One region of the Erythrobacter sp. S57(2025) genome, then DNA from elsewhere that is predicted to be linked to it. Evidence: predicted binding sites of a transcription regulator. Region 1 holds the regulator's gene; the other holds the start of a gene.
What was found. The regulator LexA, encoded in region 1, represses DNA repair genes until DNA is damaged. The targets are predictions, from matches to a motif close to GTTCCNCNCTTGTTCT.

Region 1 (9,221 bases):
TTGGCAGCGTACCCCGCTTGCTCCCAGCAATTCGCATGACTTGGCTGAGCGATTAGATGAGATCGATCGCGCTTCTGCCGAAGTCACGGCGCGTCTGGATGCTCGTCAACACGTTCAGCTGCTCACAGCAGATGCGCCAGATTTGGCTAGGTTAGAAGCGGAGGTTGCCGCCGAACCGCGAAAGGTCTGGAGCGACTATCTTCAATTGCAAGGGGTGGTCCATCACCAACCGCTGCATTGGCGACTGCTCGATGGCGCACATTGCCATGTGCCTGGTTCTGAGCGGGATTGGCGTGTGCGTCTGATCCCAATTGGCGCAGCAAGCACTGCGCCGCGCGGGTTTGAATTGCTGTTGATTGCAGATGAGCCATTGTCACAGGATGCCCCGGAGACGGAGCAGTCGGAAGCCATAGAGCATTCGCAATTGATCGGCAGTGCGCTCACTCCTGTCCTGCGGCAGCCTGTCGCGCGCATCATTGCAAATGCCGAGACTATCAGTGCACGGCTAGCTGGACCGCTCAAGGCGGAATACAGCGAATATGCTGGCAATATTGCCTCGGCAGGCCAGCATTTGTCGGCAATGTTGGATGATCTGGCTGATCTTGAAGTCGTAGAGGCAGCTGACTTTAAAACATCAAGGGAGCCGGTTGATGTCAGCGATGCCGCACGACGAGCCGCTGGTATCTTGGGCGTCCGCGCACAGAGTAAAGCGATCACTCTTGAGCTGATCGAAGACGGAGATGAACTGATCGCGATTGGGGAATTCCGGCGTGTGCTACAAATCTTGATCAACCTGATTGGCAACGCAATCGCCTATTCCCCAGAGGGTAGCACGGTTCGGGTTAAGTCACGGCGACGCAAAAGCGGGCGCATCTCGGTTAGCGTGACAGATCAAGGACCGGGCGTAAGCACCGATCAAGCAACCCGCATCTTTGACAAATTTGAACGGCTTGGCCGCGATAGTGACGGTGGAAACGACAAGGGTTCTGGCCTTGGCCTTTACATCTCGCGCAAGCTGGCGCTGGCCATGGATGGTGATCTGGACGTGATTCAGCCCATTGATGGCGAGGGACTTGGCGGCGCAAAATTCAGACTTTTTCTGCTCGAAAGCGGTTGATCACGTATCTAGTCTGATTGTCTTAGCTTGTTGCCGAGGATGTGCGCACCAGCACCAAGTCCCATAGCAATAAGGCCAACAATCACCCATTCGCGATGCCCCAACATAAAGCTGTTTGGTGGCCAGTTGACCAATCCCAACCCCTGCAACGTCCAGATCAGGCCAAATACAAGAAGGGCGATCCCAAGGGCTTGAAAAACCAGCCCTATGATGGATCGCCCGCTCATGTCATATCCGCTTTGGCTCAGCGTTGGCCGATTGGCACATAGTCCCGCGCCGTTGGTCCAGTGTAGAGCTGGCGTGGACGGCCGATAACCTGGCCTGGATCAGAGATCATTTCGTTCCACTGCGCCACCCATCCCACGGTGCGGGCAAGGGCGAACAAGGCGGTGAACATTGTGGTCGGGAAGCCGATCGAGCTCAGGATGATACCTGAATAGAAATCGACGTTCGGGAACAACTTCTTCTCTTTGAAATAGTCATCATTGAGAGCGAGCTCTTCGAGTTGAAGCGCAACTTCAAACACCGGATCGGTGGTCTTCAAAGCTTCAAACACTTCGCGCAGTGTCTTCTGCATAACGGTCGCGCGTGGATCGTAGTTTTTGTAAACGCGGTGACCAAAGCCCATCAGGCGGAACGGATCGTTCTTGTCTTTTGCACGCTCAATATAGTGCGGGATACGATCAGGCGTCCCAATTTCTTGTAGCATGTTGAGCGCCGCCTCGTTCGCGCCGCCATGCGCTGGGCCCCACAGGCAGGCAATGCCCGCAGCGATACAGGCAAAGGGGTTCGCACCTGAAGACCCTGCAAGACGCACAGTAGAAGTCGATGCATTCTGCTCGTGATCAGCGTGGAGGATGAAGATCCGATCCATCGCTTTTTCAATGGCAGGGTGAATTTCATATTCCTCGGCCGGAACGCCAAAGGTCATGCGCAGGAAATTGCCGGTGTAGCTCAAGTCATTCTTGGGCTGCATGAAAGGCTGACCAACCGCATACTTATATGCCATCGCCGCGATCGTTGGCATCTTGGCGATCAAGCGGTGTGAACTGATTTTGCGGTGCTCTGGATCAGAAATATCCGTGCTGTCGTGATAAAACGCAGACAGCGCTCCAACCACGCCGCACATGATTGCCATCGGGTGTGCATCGCGGCGGAAGCCTGAATAAAAGGTGTTGAGCTGATCATGCAGCATCGTGTGGCGAGTGATGGTGTGAACAAACTCGTCATGCTCATCCTGGCTGGGCAATTCGCCATTGAGGAGCAAGTGGGCCACTTCCATAAAGCTGGAGTGCTCTGCCAACTGGCCGATTGGATAGCCGCGGTGGAGCAGAATACCTTCCTGACCATCAATATAGGTCAGCGCGCTTTCGCAGCTAGCGGTGGATTTGTAGCCCGGATCAAAGGTGAAGGCGCCGGTCTGGCCGTAGAGCTTGCGAATATCGATGACATCGGGGCCAGTGCTGCCCTCAAGAACGGGATATTCAAACGTATTCCCGTTTAGCTCCAGTTTCGCATGCTTATCTGCCAAGGTTAGTCTCCTGCCCTAAATTCTTTTTTGCCTTTGATCGGCTCTTACGCCTTTTGCGCGTCGAGCCGTGCCAGGGATTCATCCCGTCCAAGAAGGACCAGAACGTCGAAAATGCCGGGCGATGTAGTCGTCCCAGTGAGTGCAGCACGCATTGGCTGCGCCAGCTTGCCAAGGCCCAGTTCCAGTTCCTCTGCAAGCGACTTCGTAGTGGCTTCGAGAGCCTCGATTGTCCAGTTATTTTCACTCGCAAGTGCAGCATAAATCTTGGACAGGCGTGCTCTACCGTCATCATCTAGCAATTTTGCCGCCTTCTCGGTCATGGAAAGAGGCTGGCTTGCGAATAAAAAGCCTGCTCCTTCAGCAAGTTCATCAAGGTTCTTCGCCCGAGTTTTAAGAACTGGCATGGCCTTAGCCAGCAGTTCGACATCGGATGCACCTTCGATCCGGCTTGCCACTAGCGGTGCCAATACAGCGTCGTCGGTTTCCCGAATGTAGTGCCCGTTCAAGTTTTCAAGTTTTTTGATGTCAAAACGCGACGGGCTTTTGCCTACGCCTGATAGGTCAAACAGCTCAATTGCCTCTGCACGCGTAATTTCTTCGCGATCACCGTGACCCCAACCAAGGCGCAGCAGGTAGTTAAAGAGGGCGTCCGAGAGTATGCCCATTTCATCTCGATAAGCTTCTACGCCCAATGAGCCGTGGCGCTTAGACAGCTTTGCCCCATCAGGGCCGTGGATCAGGGGGACATGCGCATAAGTCGGTCGTTCCCAACCCATTGCGTCGTAGATTGGCAGTTGTCGAAACGCATTGTTGAGGTGGTCATCGCCGCGAATGATATGGGTGACGCCCATATCATGATCATCAACCACTACTGCGAGCATATAGGTCGGTGTGCCGTCAGCTCGCAGGATGATATAATCATCAAGCTCTACATTCTTTACTGATACGCTGCCTTGCACTTCGTCTTGAATGGTCGTTTCGCCATCAAGTGGGGTCTTAATCCGCACCGTGTAGCTAGCGCCTTCAGATGCCTCAGACGGGTCGCGATCACGCCAGCGCCCATCATAGCGCATGGGTTGCTTGTTCGCGCGTTGCTCAGACCGCATTTCTTCCAACTCTTCAGGCGTTGCAAAGCATTTGTATGCGTGACCCGTTTCTAGAAGTTTGTTCGCAACTTCGGCGTGCCGATCAGCACGCTGAGACTGGAAAGTAGGCGCGTCGTCATAGTCGAGACCCATCCAATCGAGACCATCCAAGATGGCATCAATCGCTTCTTGGGTGGAGCGCTTCTTGTCGGTGTCCTCTATCCGAAGCAGCGCTTTGCCGCCGTGGTGACGAGCATACAGCCAGTTGAATAAGGCCGTGCGTGCGCCGCCAATATGCAAGAAGCCTGTGGGCGAAGGCGCAAAGCGGGTCACAATTGTCTTTGCGTGTGGGCTTGCCATAGCTGCAAAATTCCTATTCACTTGAGCGTCTTAGATCAGGCCAAGCCCAAGGGGGTATTCCGAGGGGGACATGGCTGATGGCTGATGCGCCGATAATACCGATTGCTGGCGAGCCTGAAAGCAGCATTGCTGCCAAGGACACACCTTTGCCAAGCCCCAATGGGGCAACGCGCCGCCTGTGGCAAAGGGGCGGCGGATTGTCCAGCATTGCAAGCGCTGGAGCCGATGCTGCTGAGCGGTTCTTGGCAGGGGCCGGCTTTGACCGTGCCCCTTGGCTCGCGGTGGTGTTCGGCGCAGGGATTATGACCTGGTTTGCGCTCCAAACGCCGTGGCAATGGATGGCGGCAATGGGGAGCGCGTTCTTATTGGCACTTTTTGCGCTCGCAATGTGGCGCGAGGATGATGGGCGCGGGCATCTGCGCCGAGCTGTGATCGCGTGTTCAGTACTGTTTGCCTTGGGCATAAGCATTGTGTGGCTGCGATCCGAAATGGTCGGAGCTGAGCCGATCGAACGCCCAATGATTGAGCGGGTGCAGGGCTATGTGCTGGAACGGCAGGACCAACCTGCCCAAGACCGTATCCGATTAACAATGGCGGTGCGCGACGCGGAAACGGCGCAAAGCCGCAAGATACGGATCAACGTGCCGTTAGAAGAGGCCTTGCGAGTTGAGGCCGAGTATTCACAAGGCGACGGAGCGAAAGTCTTGCGCGAGGGTGCGATCCTCAAGATGCGCGTCCGACTAATGCCGCCAGCAAGCCCAATGTTACCCGGCGGTTATGACTTTGCTCGCGCCGCCTGGTTTAAAGGACTGGCCGGCACAGGCAGTCTATTGGGTGCAATCGAGGTCGTTCAAGCCCCTGATGGCAGGCCAGCCATCGGTTTCCTTCAACGTCAGATTGCTGCCCATGTACGTGACAATGTCGAGGGATCAGCAGGCACAATCGCCGCCGCCTTTGCTAGCGGGGACCGGGGGGCAATCGTCGAAGCCGACGAAGAGGCCATGCGCGATGCTGGACTAACGCATCTTTTGGCGATTAGTGGGCTGCATGTCAGTGCAGTGATCGCTGGAGCGTATTTCGTGGCGCTCAAGCTCTTGGCTCTATTCCCGGCCTTGGCATTGAGAGTGCGTTTGCCAGTAGCCGCCGCCGCTGTCGGCGCGTTGGCCGGGGTGAGCTATACACTTCTTACAGGAGCTCAGGTGCCCACGGTCAGAGCATGCGTTGCGGCAATGCTGGTGCTAATCGCTTTGGCGATGGGGCGTGACGCTTTGTCATTGCGTATGGTTGCGGCAGCAGCCGTTTTTGTCATGCTACTGTGGCCTGAAAGCGTTGTTGGGCCCAGTTTCCAAATGAGCTTTTCAGCTGTGCTTGCGATCGTGGCGCTTCATTCAAGTGCTCCGGTAAAGGCCTTTATGGCGCCACGCGAAGAGCCGTGGCTCAAACGAACGGGGCGCGGCGTCTTTATGCTGTTCGTCACTGGCTTGGTCATTGAAATTGCATTGATGCCCATCGTGCTGTTCCACTTCCACCGCGCAGGAGTCTACGGCGCCTTTGCTAACGTCATCGCTATCCCGCTGGTCACTTTCATTTCGATGCCTCTCATTGCGATTGCATTGTTCTTCGATCTGCTGGGGCTGGGAGCGCCATTTTGGTGGTTGGCAGAGGGGTCATTGAACCTTTTGCTTGGAATTGCGCATTTCACCGCAGAGCAGCCAGGTTCGGTAAAGCTGATGCCGCAGATGAGCTATTTGACGATCGCGCTGTTTGTCGGCGGGGGCCTGTGGCTTGCGCTATGGAATGGGCGAGCGCGATTGCTTGGTTTTGCTCCTGCAATTGTTGCGACCCTCATGCTGTTAACAACGCCTATTCCAGACGTACTTATCGGACGGGAGGGGCGGCATGTGGGGATCACCATTCCAAACGCTGACGGAAGCAGGAGTTTGCTATCGTTGCGCGACAGCCGTTCTTCCTATTCGCGTGACAACCTGCTTGAGCTTTCCAGCGTGACGAGTGAGCCTGTGCCTTTGGCGCAGTGGGAGGGAGCTCGCTGTTCTCCTGAATTCTGCACAGTCGAGATCACGCGAGGAGGGCGGGATTGGTCGCTATTGCTTGCCCGCAATCGGGAGATGATCGAGGAGCGCTCTTTGGCCGCTGCCTGTGAACGCGCGGACATCGTGGTGGCTGACCGCTTTTTGCCGCGCTCTTGTTCACCGCGCTGGCTGAAGGCGGATCGTCGCATGCTCATTCGAACAGGAGGCCTTGCACTTGATCTGACCAATGAACGAGTCACCAGCGTCTCTAGCAAGCAGGGTGAGCATGGTTGGTGGCGCGGGGAGGACGACTAGCGCCGCACCTGTCCCCGCGAACACCGTATCAGTGATAGCGACGTAGCAAGCCTGCAAGCTTGCCCTGAACTTCCACTTCGCCCGAGCCATAAACCTGTGGGTCATAGGAGGCGTTTGCCGGATCGAGCCTTACAAGCCCGCCATCCTTATGGAGGTATTTGAGCGTTGCCTCTTCGCCGCGCACCAGCGCAACCACAATCTCGCCATCGCGCGCCGTGTTGGTGCGGCGGATCAGAGCAAAGTCACCATCGAAGATGCCTGCCTCGACCATCGAATCGCCAGATACCTCAAGCGCATAATGCTCACCGGGGCCAAGCAGAGCCGCGGGCACGGGAAGCGAGCTTTGCCCCTCTAGAGCCTCAATCGGCGCACCTGCTGCGATCCGGCCATGAAGCGGAATGTCGATCACGTCATTGGCCGGTTCGGGCACGTTAGTGTTAGCTGCTGGCGCTCGTGCCGACATCGCAGGCGCACTCGCACGCGGTGCAGGTGTCGAATCCTCAGGTTGCTTGATCACTTCCAAAGCGCGGGCGCGGTTGGGGAGACGACGGATGAAGCCGCGTTCCTCAAGCGCTGAAATCAGACGGTGAACGCCCGACTTGCTCTTGAGATCAAGCGCTTCCTTCATCTCTTCAAAACTGGGCGAAACCCCTGTTTCCTCCAGACGCTGCTGGATGAAGCGGATCAGTTCATGCTGTTTTGCCGTTAACATGGGCAAACTCCGTAAAGGCGCACTCGTCGCGCAGCGCGCAAACGCTGCAAAGTGCCAAACTTGTCGCGCCCTCAGAGGCAGCGCCCATTCACACGGAAAGCTGCATTACAAGGCACTCTCTCGCGCACCTATATGGTGAACGGATGTAGAACAAGTAGGCAACTTCAATTGCCAAGTCAAGCGCCTCAGATCACCAAACCCCGCAGAACTCAGCCGTTTTGGAGGTTGTAGACAGGAACGAGGTCCCCAGCCTTGCTCGCAGGTGAGTTGGCCGGGCGGTTAATCAGGCAATTTGCCGTTGCCAGTGACCGTATTGCGCTTGAGTCTTGTGATGCCGCGAGGCTGACTTCGCCGCCCATAGCGATCCCTCTTAGGAACTCGCGCCGGTTGCCGGTGGCAGGCAGGTCGTGCGCGGCTCGCATCGGAGTGCTTTGCGGCAGCGGCTCCCCAGCTCCCATGGCCGCCCCGATCAGGGGCAGGGCGAACAGGAAGCAGGTCACGAAGCTCGATACCGGATTACCCGGCAGACTCAGTATGACCTGCTTCCCCCGTGTCGCCACCATCAGCGGTTTGCCTGGCTTGATCGCAACCTTCCAAAACGCGATGTCGGCGCCCCAATCGCGCAGTGCCTGCTGGATGAGGTCATGGTCGCCCACAGATGCGCCGCCTGATGTGATGAGGATGTCGCAGTCTGCCGACCGCCGCAACGCGGTGGCAAGCGCGGCGGCATCGTCTGGAACGGGGCCAAGCATGGTGGGCATGCCGACATAGGAAGCCACCATGCTCGCCAGCATCACGCCATTGCTTGCCGGGATCTGGTGCGCGGCGAGAGGCTCTCCTGCGGGCACCAGTTCATCACCGCTGTCGAGCACAGCGACCTTGGGCGCGGCCACCACCGGCACTTCGCCATGCCCGGCCGCGATCGCCAGTGCCATTGCAGCAGGGGTGAGGGCTGAACCTTTGGTGAGCAGCGTGTCGCCTTCACCGAAGTCGAAGCCTGCGCGCCGGATGTGCTGACCGGGAGAGGGCATCTCGGTCGCCATGACCATCATGCCGTCAAGTGTCGCATCCTCTTGGATCAGCACGCGGTCTGCACCGCTTGGCACATGCGCTCCGGTGGAGATGCGGGTGCATTGCCCTGCTTCGAGCACTCCCGTGAACGGAGCGCCTGCGCGGCTCTCTCCAACGTGCTCCCATGGTCCGTCTCCGGGGGCCAGCGCATAGCCATCCATGGCTGAGAGGTCGGCTGCGGGCTGCGTGCGTTTGGCAGCCACGTCGCGCGCGAGGTAGCGTATGCCTGTACCGGGAGCCAAGGGCACGACGGCTTCCCCGAGCGTCGGCGCGAGGGCGAGCAGCCGCGCCTGCGCCTCTTCAAGGTCCAGTAGCTCGCTCAAGCCACAGCCTTCCCATCCGCTCGCCAAGTGCCGCTCTTGCCGCCGCGCTTCTCGATCAGTCGGACCTCACCGATCACCATGCCTTTGTCGATCGCTTTGGCCATGTCGTAGATGGTGAGCAGCGCGGTTGAGACGGCCACCATCGCCTCCATCTCCACGCCCGTCTTGCCCGTAAGTGAGGCGGTGGCGGTGGCGCGCACGCCCCAAGTGCCATCAGCTTCCTCAAACGCGAAGTCGACATTGACCGCTTCCAGTCCAAGCGGATGGCACAGCGGGATCAGCTCGCCCGTGCGTTTGGCGGCCATGATCCCGGCGATGCGGGCGGTGCCCAGCACGTCCCCTTTTGGCGCGTTGCCTTCGCGGATTGCGGTGAGCGCTTCGGGTGACATGGTGATGATGCCAGAGGCTATCGCGACCCTGTGCGTTTCCACTTTCCCGCCCACATCGACCATGCGCGCTGAGCCGTCTTTGCCGATATGAGTGAGATCGTTCATTTTCAGTGCCTTAGGTGAGACATGGACCGCATGTTACACGGTCCTGGGAAAGAAAAATCACCACCGCACAGACGGTGGCTTCTAAAGGAATAGAACCAAGCTTTGATTGCTGTCCACTGCATGCCCTGTCCATGCCAAATTGGCGGGCTGTAAGAAAGCGGTCCACTTATCCGTTGAGCAGCG
Region 2 (9,221 bases), 250 kb from region 1:
GTCATTGGTTGAGATGCGAATGATGCGCTCTTCGGGAAGGCCCGAAATCTTGCGCCACAGGTCAAACGCCTCATCATCGGTGTGGTAAATTGTGGCGGTCAATTTATCGGGTGCGAGGCCCCATTCTTTGGTGAGCAAGGTCCAGGCATTCAGGATCGCCTGTTCTTTGAAATAATCGCCGAATGAAAAGTTGCCGAGCATCTCAAAGAAAGTGTGGTGGCGCGCAGTGTAGCCGACATTGTCGAGATCATTGTGCTTGCCACCTGCCCGCACACATTTTTGCGAGGAGGTCGCACGTGGCGCTGGCGGGGTTTCGAGCCCGGTAAAGGCATTCTTGAACGGCACCATCCCTGCGTTCACGAACATCAAGGTCGGATCGTTGTAGGGAACCAGCGGGGCGCTTTGCACTGGCGCATGATCTTGGCCCGCGAAAAAGTCGAGGAAGGACCGGCGGATGTCGTTAGTCGAAGTCATGATCGCCAGTTAAGCAATGGATCGGTGCCCGACAAGACAAAGCGAGCACGCCTTGCGACATTCTGCGTCGATGACTGCGCATGTGGCGTCCATTCGACACAGTTCACACTCACCTGACACCCAAAGCCGAAAACCAAAGCGAACACGAAAAACCGGCAGGAACCGCGTCCCTCAAATGAATGAGGATGGGTTCATGCCGGTATTCCGGTTGTCCGGGTGAGCGGGCCTATCAAGCCTGCTCCAATACCCGCTTGAGGATCAGCTGTCGGAGTCCGCGTCCGGGCCCGTCATCATTTCCTCGGCGACCTCGTCGGTTTTACCGCGAATTTCGGCTTCCAACTTGTCGCAAACTTCTGGGTTCTCGGCGAGATAGGTCTTCGAATTCTCGCGACCTTGGCCGATGCGCACGCTGTCATAGGAATACCAGCTGCCCGATTTCTCAACCAAGCCGGCTTTCACCCCAAGGTCGAGAATTTCACCTCGTTTGGAGATGCCCTGACCATACATGATGTCAAACTCGACCTGTTTGAATGGCGGAGCGACCTTGTTCTTGACCACTTTGACGCGGGTCGAGTTGCCGATCACTTCGTCGCGGTCCTTGATCTGACCCGTGCGGCGGATATCCAAGCGGACAGAGGCGTAAAACTTAAGCGCATTGCCGCCCGTCGTCGTCTCAGGGTTGCCATACATCACACCGATTTTCATGCGCAGCTGGTTGATGAAGATCACCATGCACTTTGAACGGTTGATAGAGCCGGTGAGCTTACGCAGCGACTGCGACATCAAGCGTGCCTGAAGACCCACATGCGAATCGCCCATTTCGCCTTCGATCTCAGCGCGCGGCACCAAAGCCGCAACCGAATCGACGACCAAAACGTCAACAGCATTGGAGCGAACCAGAGTGTCGGTGATCTCAAGCGCCTGTTCGCCTGTATCAGGCTGCGAGACGATCAATTCATCAATGTCGACGCCCAGCTTTTTCGCATAGACCGGATCAAGCGCGTGCTCTGCATCCACAAAGGCCGCTGTGCCGCCCGCTTTTTGCGCCTCTGCAATCACATGCAGCGCAAGCGTCGTCTTACCAGAGCTTTCTGGACCATAGACTTCGATAACGCGGCCTTTAGGCAGACCGCCAATGCCAAGCGCAATATCAAGCCCAAGCGAACCGGTTGAAATTGATTCGACCTGCATCGCTTCTTTTGAGCCCAGCTTCATCGCTGAACCCTTACCAAAAGCGCGGTCAATCTGTGACAACGCCGCGTCGAGTGCCTTTTGACGATCCACGCCTTTTTCCTTCTCTACCAGCTTTAGTTGCGTAGCCATCGCATGCACTCCTTCGCTTGCCTAGGGCCAGTTAAAACTTTTGACCGACCGTTTGGAGAGACCCTCTTGCCGCCCCCTGTTGGAACAGCATGTATCCCATTTGTTCTCATAGAACAAGAGTGGAACAAAATTATTTTTCGATGGGTCTTCAGGCGTCTTGTGCGGCCTTGGCCTGACGCATCACTGCGCCGACTTTATCGCTGATTGCGCTGACGCTGAAAGGCTTGGGGATGAAGTGCATATCGGGGATGTCGATTTCGCTGCGCAGGTTTTCCTCAGCATAACCAGACATGAAGAGCACTGGCAGATCGGGGCGCAGCTCACGGATAGCGCGGACCATCGCTGGGCCATCCATGCCGGGCATCACAACGTCGCTGACCACCAGATCAAACTCGCCGCCCTTGGTGATTTCGGCAAGACCGTCTTCCCCATCTGGGCAGGCGGTGATTTCATAGCCCGCCCGTGAGAGCGCCCGCTCTGCAACGGCGCGCACCATGTCTTCATCCTCGACCAGAAGTACGCGGCCGCCCACTGACCATTCAGAGCTCTCGGTAAGTTCAGGCTCCGGCTTTTTGCGGGGCACTTCGCCGTGGTGGACGGGGAAGTAGATCGTGAAGCGCGCGCCCACCTGGCGGCCGCCTGCATCAGACAGATTGTCCGCAAAGATAAAGCCGCCCGACTGTTTGACGATCCCATAAACGGTCGAAAGCCCAAGGCCTGTGCCCTTGCCCAATTCCTTGGTCGTAAAGAATGGTTCGAACAGTTTGGGCAGAACATGATCGGGAATGCCGCCGCCATTATCCTGCATGATCAGCACGGTGTAGTCGGCCGCTGGCAGCACTTCTGATCCCAGCTTGATCACTTCGGTGGACGGGATTGAGCGGGTGAGCAGAGTGATGCGCCCTTGCGCTTCACCGGTGCCACTTTTGCCCGCGCCGCTCATGCCTTTGCCGCCCGCTCCGCCATGCGCGCCATTCATATTGATCGCATCGCGCGCATTGACGGCCAAGTTCATGATGACCTGTTCAAGCTGTTGCGGATCGGCCCTTACCGCCCCCAGATTGCGATCATGCTGGACAAAGTATGCGATCTTCTCACCCAGCAACCGTTTAATGAGCGGGCTTACCTCGCTCACCACGTCGGGCAGTTGCAGAATTTCAGGCCGCAATGTCTGTTGGCGCGAAAAGGCGAGCAATTGGCGCGTTAGCGATGCAGCGCGGTTGGAGTTCGCGCGGATTTGCTGGATGTCGTCATAATCGCTGTCGCCGGGCGTGTGCCGCAGCAGCATCAGATCGCACGTGCCGATAATAGCGGTGAGCACATTGTTAAAGTCATGCGCAACACCGCCGGCAAGCTGGCCAACCGCTTGCATCTTCGTTGCCTGAGCAACCTGGCGTTTGAGCTGTGTCTCTTCAGATGAATCGACCAGCATCAACAATACCGATGCCTCGCCCAAGCCCCGCACACCGGCAAGCCCCATCGAAACGGGTTCATCCGGCTGAGCTGTAAGGCGCAGTGCCATATCGCCGCTGGTCGCAGGACCGCGCCCATGGCGACGCACGGCGTCAGAAAGCGCAGCCTTGTCCTCTTTCACGACCAGATCGGTTGGGAATGCCGGTAGCCCGCGATCCTTGCGTCCGATGGAGCGCAGGAACGCATCATTGCCAAATAGGAACCGGCCATCGCGGTCTGTCATGGCAAGGCCGAGTGGGAGTTGCGCGAGCAAAGCCTCCAGCTGCGCCACGCCGGCCTGTGATGATCCATCCCAGCCGCCGCCAATGCCAACGCCGCTATCGACCAAGAGCATAAGCGATGCACCATCGTCCGGGCCGGGCTGAGTGCCCGCTTGCGCAGGTTCAACCAATGGCACATCGATCAAGGTTTGCGGGGTGCCCGCTCGCCCTTCGCGCGCGAAGAAAATGCGTTCGCGGTCGTCTGCCCGCAGCAATGCAGCAAAATCCTGTCCCGCCAAAGTCGCTGTCGCATCGCCAGAGGCTCGCTCGGCAAACCCAGTGCTCACGCTGCGGATGGCTCCGTCGGGTCCAGTCATCGCGGCTTCGATCCCTGCACGGCTGAGCATAACGCCAAACGGCCCGGATAGATCAATATCAGACAGCGACTGCCCAGCGCCATCGACATTGCGAACAAAACGCCAGATCAGATGATCATCGCCCCGCCCCGCACGCTTTGCAGCAACACCCCAATTGCGCTCGCTTTGGTCTTCAAGCTCTTCGATCTGCCCACTGCCATCGCGCCATGCTTCTCTGGCAAGCCGCGTGACGGCTTCGAGTGCGGAACGATCAAGCGGCAGTGACGGTGGTGCACTGCCTGCGCCAAAAGCATCGATGAACGCTTGGTTCGCGCACACCATTCGGTTCGCTCGGTCAGTGATGGCGATGGCTTGGCCTTCATGCTCTATCGCGGCGACGGTAACCGACCAATCAGGCGCAAACGCTTCGCTCTCTTCAGCCGCAGTGCCCTTCTGGCCTGAAGCAAACACGCCGAACAGCAGCACCAGCAAACCCAAGCTGTAAGCGCCTGCGATCATCGCATTTGCAGTGACAAGGAAAACCGCCCCTGCGCTCAGCACCAGTGCAAGCCCAATGCCTGCCAGCATGGTTGCGTTGCTTTTGGAGCCAGTAAGGGTTTGAATATGAGTGTTCACGCTCGACTTCATTTACAATGTAGGCAGATTCGCAAGCGATCGCCCTTAGCAGAAGCCTAGTTTGCGTTCAGCCTCTGGTCGAGCCGCTCTTCCATCCGTTTCAGCCGTTTTGCCCGCCTTCGTGCAATGACCACGCGCCAAATCGCGCTTGAAAGAAGATAACCGACCGAAGAGGCGAGGACCGCAAGGACAAAGAAGCCCACCACTGTGACACCGGCGACTTCGAATGCGTCGATGACCCATTGCCATGCGCCGCTTTCCAGTTGCTCGGTTGCGACACCGGCTGTCGCGGCGTCGATGCGCAGGATGAATTGCCCGACCCGGTTTGCGACCACCGCCCAAAACGCGATAGTGAGAGGGTTGGTGACGAATGTGACCAGCGCCGCAAGCGGGACATTTGCCCGTGCCGGAAGCGCGAGAAATGCCGCCAGAAAAATCTGCCCCACAGGAATGATAAACGCTGCGAAAAGGCCAAGGGCAACTCCGCGCGGGACCGAGCGACGGGTGAACCGCCATAACTCTGGCGAGAGGAAACGATGAGCAATCGGTCGCAAATATTTATTGCGCGCCATCTCTTCACGCTTTGGCATGTAGCGCGAGAACCAGGCCGCGATACGCGCTGAAGCGCTGGAGGATTGCGAGGTGGCCATATCAGTGTGCGCTACTGCTCCCAGATGCGCGCAAACACAAGCGCGCTTCCGAGGCAAAAGCGATAAAGAAACAATGGGCAGCCATGAATGACTATATGGGTAGCGATTTGCGCCTGACCAGTGGGTTAATCGCGCGCGTTATTTCACCCTAGCCGCGGTCACGCATCAGACGAGCTTTGTCACGCTTCCAATCGCGGTCTTTAACAGTCTGACGCTTGTCATGCGCCTGCTTACCCTTCGCCAGCGCCAATTCGACCTTCGCGCGGCCCGTGCGGTTAAAGTAAACAGACAGCGGCACCAGCGTCATGCCTTTGCGTTCGACAGCGCCGAACAGCTTGTTGATCTCACGGGTGTTCAACAGCAATTTGCGCGGGCGGCGCGGTTCGTGATTCAGGCGGTTGCCGTGGCTGTATTCAGGGATGTTGGCGTTGATCAGCCAAACCTCTCCATCGCGCACCTCGGCATAGCTTTCCGCAATCGTTGCCTGCCCAGCACGCAGCGCCTTTACCTCTGTGCCCTGCAAAGCGAGGCCAGCTTCGAATTTATCCTCAATCGCATAGTCGAACCGCGCACGGCGATTTTCCGCGACGGTCTTTTGCTTGTCGAAAGTTTCGGGTTTTGGGCGAGCCATAATCTGAGCGCATCTACGCAATCACGCATCGAATGAAAAGCGATCAGTTTGTCTGCGCAAATCAAACGCCAAGCATGTTGTTTTTGCAGCGAACTTACGCCATGTTTTACTCAAATGCTTCGACAGGGGGATGAAGTCATAATGCAGATCTTGCAGCGAATTCTTGGCATCACCGCAACAATTGGGCTCGCTTTGGCGATTGCAGCCCTGCCAACTCGTCTTTCCGCGCAATCCTCACCGCAAGATATGCCTCCATTGAGCGCCTATGGCCAATTGCCTGAAATTGAGAACGCCGCTTTATCGCCCTCGGGTACGCGCATCGCTGCTTTGATGACGATCAGAGGCACAAGGTTGCTGGTGGCCTTTGACGAAAATGATCAGGTTATCTTGCGCACAAACGTCAACGACATGAAGGTGCGCAGCTTTGACTGGGTGGGCGAAGACCGCATCCTTCTAACCTATTCGATCACCGAGGATTTGGGGTACGCATTCGCTGCTGACAAGCACGAATTCTCTATCGCTTCGGTCATTCCAATCGGCGATGCATCAAGCAGCATTACCGTTTTCGATGATCGACGTAACTTGGTCAGCGCGATCTTTGGCAATTACGGGCTGCGTCAGATTGATGGGCGCTGGTATGGATTTTTCGGGGCGCTCGAATTGTCGCGTGGCACGCGCAACGAATATGTTTTTCGCCATGGACACCCGTTTTTGTACCGGGTCGATATGCTGGATGGAAAGACCCAGCGGATCGCCATGGCGGCCGATACTGACCACGATAATGACTGGCTGGTCGATGCCAATGGCGAGGTTGCTGTAACCTATGACATCAGCCGAAATTCAGGCACCTGGGATATTCGCAATGCCGACCGCGATGTTATTGCCGAAGGCCGCACGCAAAGCGGTCGCAGCGGGTTGATCGGGCTGGGTAAAGATGGCCAAAGCGTCATTTATTTCGAAACCAATGAAGACAATCAGACTCTGCGTTTTGAAGTGCCATTGGCAGGCGGTTCGCCGAAAAAATTCCTGCCTCAAGTGGACATCGACCGATTGTATTTCGACGAAATGACCGGCCACCTCACCGGCTATCGCGAGGACGCTGCAAACCCGCGGCCAGTATTCTTTAACGACCAAGATTCAGAGGCAGCCAGCCGAATTCAGCAGGCCTTCAGCGCGTTCAATATGGATATGATGGACTGGAGCAATGGCCTCGATCATGTGATCGTTCGCACAACGGGATCGGGCGACAGCGGCAGCTGGTTTACCGTTGACGTCAACAATTTGGCCGCGCGCGCTTTTGCCTATGAACGCAGAGCCATTGAGCCACAGCATGTCGGCGAGTTTTCAACCTTTGAATACACCGCCGCTGATGGGATGGAGATGGACGGTATCCTCACCCTTCCGCCGGGACGCGAGGCCAAGGATCTACCGGTGGTCATGCTGCCGCATGGCGGGCCTCACACTTATGATCGCGAACAGTTTGACTGGTGGGCGCAGGCTTTTGCTTCGCGTGGCTATGCGGTGTTCCAGCCGAATTTCAGAGGCTCAACTAACCGAACAGGAGCATTCCGCAGGGCCGGATATGGCGAATGGGGCCGCAAAATGCAGACCGATATCTCCGATGGTCTTGCTGCTTTGGCTGAGGAGGGAATAGTCGATCCAGAGCGCGCCTGCATCGTCGGGGCGAGCTATGGCGGATATGCTGCGCTTGCCGGGGTCACTTTGCAGCAAGGCATCTATCGCTGCGCAGTCGCCGTCGCGCCTGTCACCAATATTCGCCGGATGTACCGCGAAGATTATCAGGCCAGCGGCCAAGCGCGCGTAACCCGCACCGCCTTGCGCGAACAATTGGGTGATCCGGATGCATGGGACGACCATTCACCCGACCGCTTTGCCGACCGAGCCGATGCACCGATCATGTTGATCCACGGCAAAGACGATTCCGTGGTGCCATACATTCACTCGGTCAAAATGGCCGACGCGCTTGATGATGAAGACAAGCCGCATCAATTCATCACGCTCGAAGGCGAAGACCACTGGCTTTCCCTCTCAGAGACACGGCAATTGATGCTGAATTCAGCAGTGACCTTTGTTCAAGAGCACAATCCGAGCGATTGATTGACTTCAACGCGCCAATGCGACTGAGTAAAACAGCACCGATGCGCGCCTTAAGTGGCTTAATCCAAAAGATACTATTGCGTGCGATTGAATAGAGATGAACTTGAAGGCCATCTCTTTAGGACTGTTAGCGCTCGGCGCGTCAGCGGGTGCCGCAGCGACACTTTACCCGAGCGCTTTCGCTGGCGCTTTTGGAGCTGAACGCGCTGATTTTATCGCCCCTCAGCCCGTCGATTTGAACGAGAACACGGTTCGCAGTCGCCTTGCCAATATGTCCGCGCGGTCTGCGGTTCAAACATTTGAGTCCAGATATGGTGGGCAATCTCTAGCACCGATCGGATCGTCCACCATTGTCAAGGATAACGGTGTGGTTGCGATGAAGGTCACTTTGGCAGGCGACCATGTGATCGACTTTGATGTCGTAGTTGAGCCGGTCACAAGAAGCCGAAGCACCGTCGATGTCTCAGCCCAATTCAATTATGATTGGCTGAGCGACACTGGCAAAGTCATTCCGGGTGATCTGGCCAGAATGGAAGCGGCAGCCGAAGTGTTGGCCACCGAGTATGTCCTTTCCCAGCTGCAGCAGCGCCCCCTCGCAAACTCAGACGAAGACTTCATTCAAATGTACGGGCAACGCGCGTATGATCGGCTAGAAGGCAGGATCGGCCAGGCCGATGATGCCAAGCGGCGCATTGAGACTGCAATCGCGTCCAAGTATGCCGGCCACTTTGATAATAAGTCTGGTCGTCGCTCACGCTCAAGCGATGCGGCTTGGTCTCAAGGCAGTTATGGAAGCGGACACTGGGGCGACTGATTGTTCGCGCTTGGGTCAGCCCTGCATCGTAAGCGGCCTAAACCAGCCCAGCATGCTCCAGCGCTTCATCCACCGCCTTGCGTGACGCCGCGCTTGCCTCGACAATTGGCAGACGTACGGCAGGCTCAAACCAGTCATGCACGCGGCTCAGCGCATATTTCACGGGCGCGGGCGAAGCGTCAGAGAACATTGCGTAATGCAGCGGGAACAGCCTGTCATTCAGCTCGCGCGCTTTCTTCAGCTCATTCGCCGCAATCGCTTCGTGGAATTCTGCGCATAGAGCGGGCGCGACATTGGCCGTGACCGAGATAGCCCCCCTGCCCCCGGCAGCGGAATGCGGCAGCCACAACTCGTCGTTGCCAGAAAGCTGGCAGAAGTCGCGGCCAATGCCCATCCGGTGATCAGCGACGCGGGAGAGGTCTCCGCTCGCATCTTTAATAGCGATGATCTTCTCAGGAAACTTGCGAACCAGCTCAACAACCGTCTCATCCTCAATATCCGTCACCGTGCGTGCGGGCACATTGTAAAGGACGATGGGCAGCTCGC

Region 2: a site for LexA is predicted at 1,908-1,923, ahead of recA (recombinase RecA). Genes of this name have one in related genera too.

The regions. Positions count from the first base shown of each region.
Region 1 covers NZ_CP200299.1:1,102,091-1,111,311, forward strand. Annotated here, with positions in the region: gene AC0V6N_RS05305 (sensor histidine kinase) at 1-1,117, shown strand, start outside; gene AC0V6N_RS05310 (hypothetical protein) at 1,126-1,344, opposite strand; gene AC0V6N_RS05315 (citrate synthase) at 1,362-2,648, opposite strand; gene gltX (glutamate--tRNA ligase) at 2,693-4,093, opposite strand; gene AC0V6N_RS05325 (ComEC/Rec2 family competence protein) at 4,171-6,438, shown strand; gene lexA (transcriptional repressor LexA) at 6,467-7,150, opposite strand; gene AC0V6N_RS05335 (molybdopterin molybdotransferase MoeA) at 7,360-8,544, opposite strand; gene moaC (cyclic pyranopterin monophosphate synthase MoaC) at 8,541-9,038, opposite strand; gene trpC (indole-3-glycerol phosphate synthase TrpC) at 9,205-9,221, opposite strand, start outside.
Region 2 covers NZ_CP200299.1:853,108-862,328, reverse strand. Annotated here, with positions in the region: gene alaS (alanine--tRNA ligase) at 1-474, opposite strand, end outside; gene recA (recombinase RecA) at 733-1,797, opposite strand; gene AC0V6N_RS04110 (response regulator) at 1,946-4,414, opposite strand; gene AC0V6N_RS04105 (DUF2062 domain-containing protein) at 4,519-5,112, opposite strand; gene smpB (SsrA-binding protein SmpB) at 5,261-5,743, opposite strand; gene AC0V6N_RS04095 (alpha/beta hydrolase family protein) at 5,885-7,861, shown strand; gene AC0V6N_RS04090 (hypothetical protein) at 7,959-8,675, shown strand; gene dapA (4-hydroxy-tetrahydrodipicolinate synthase) at 8,713-9,221, opposite strand, start outside.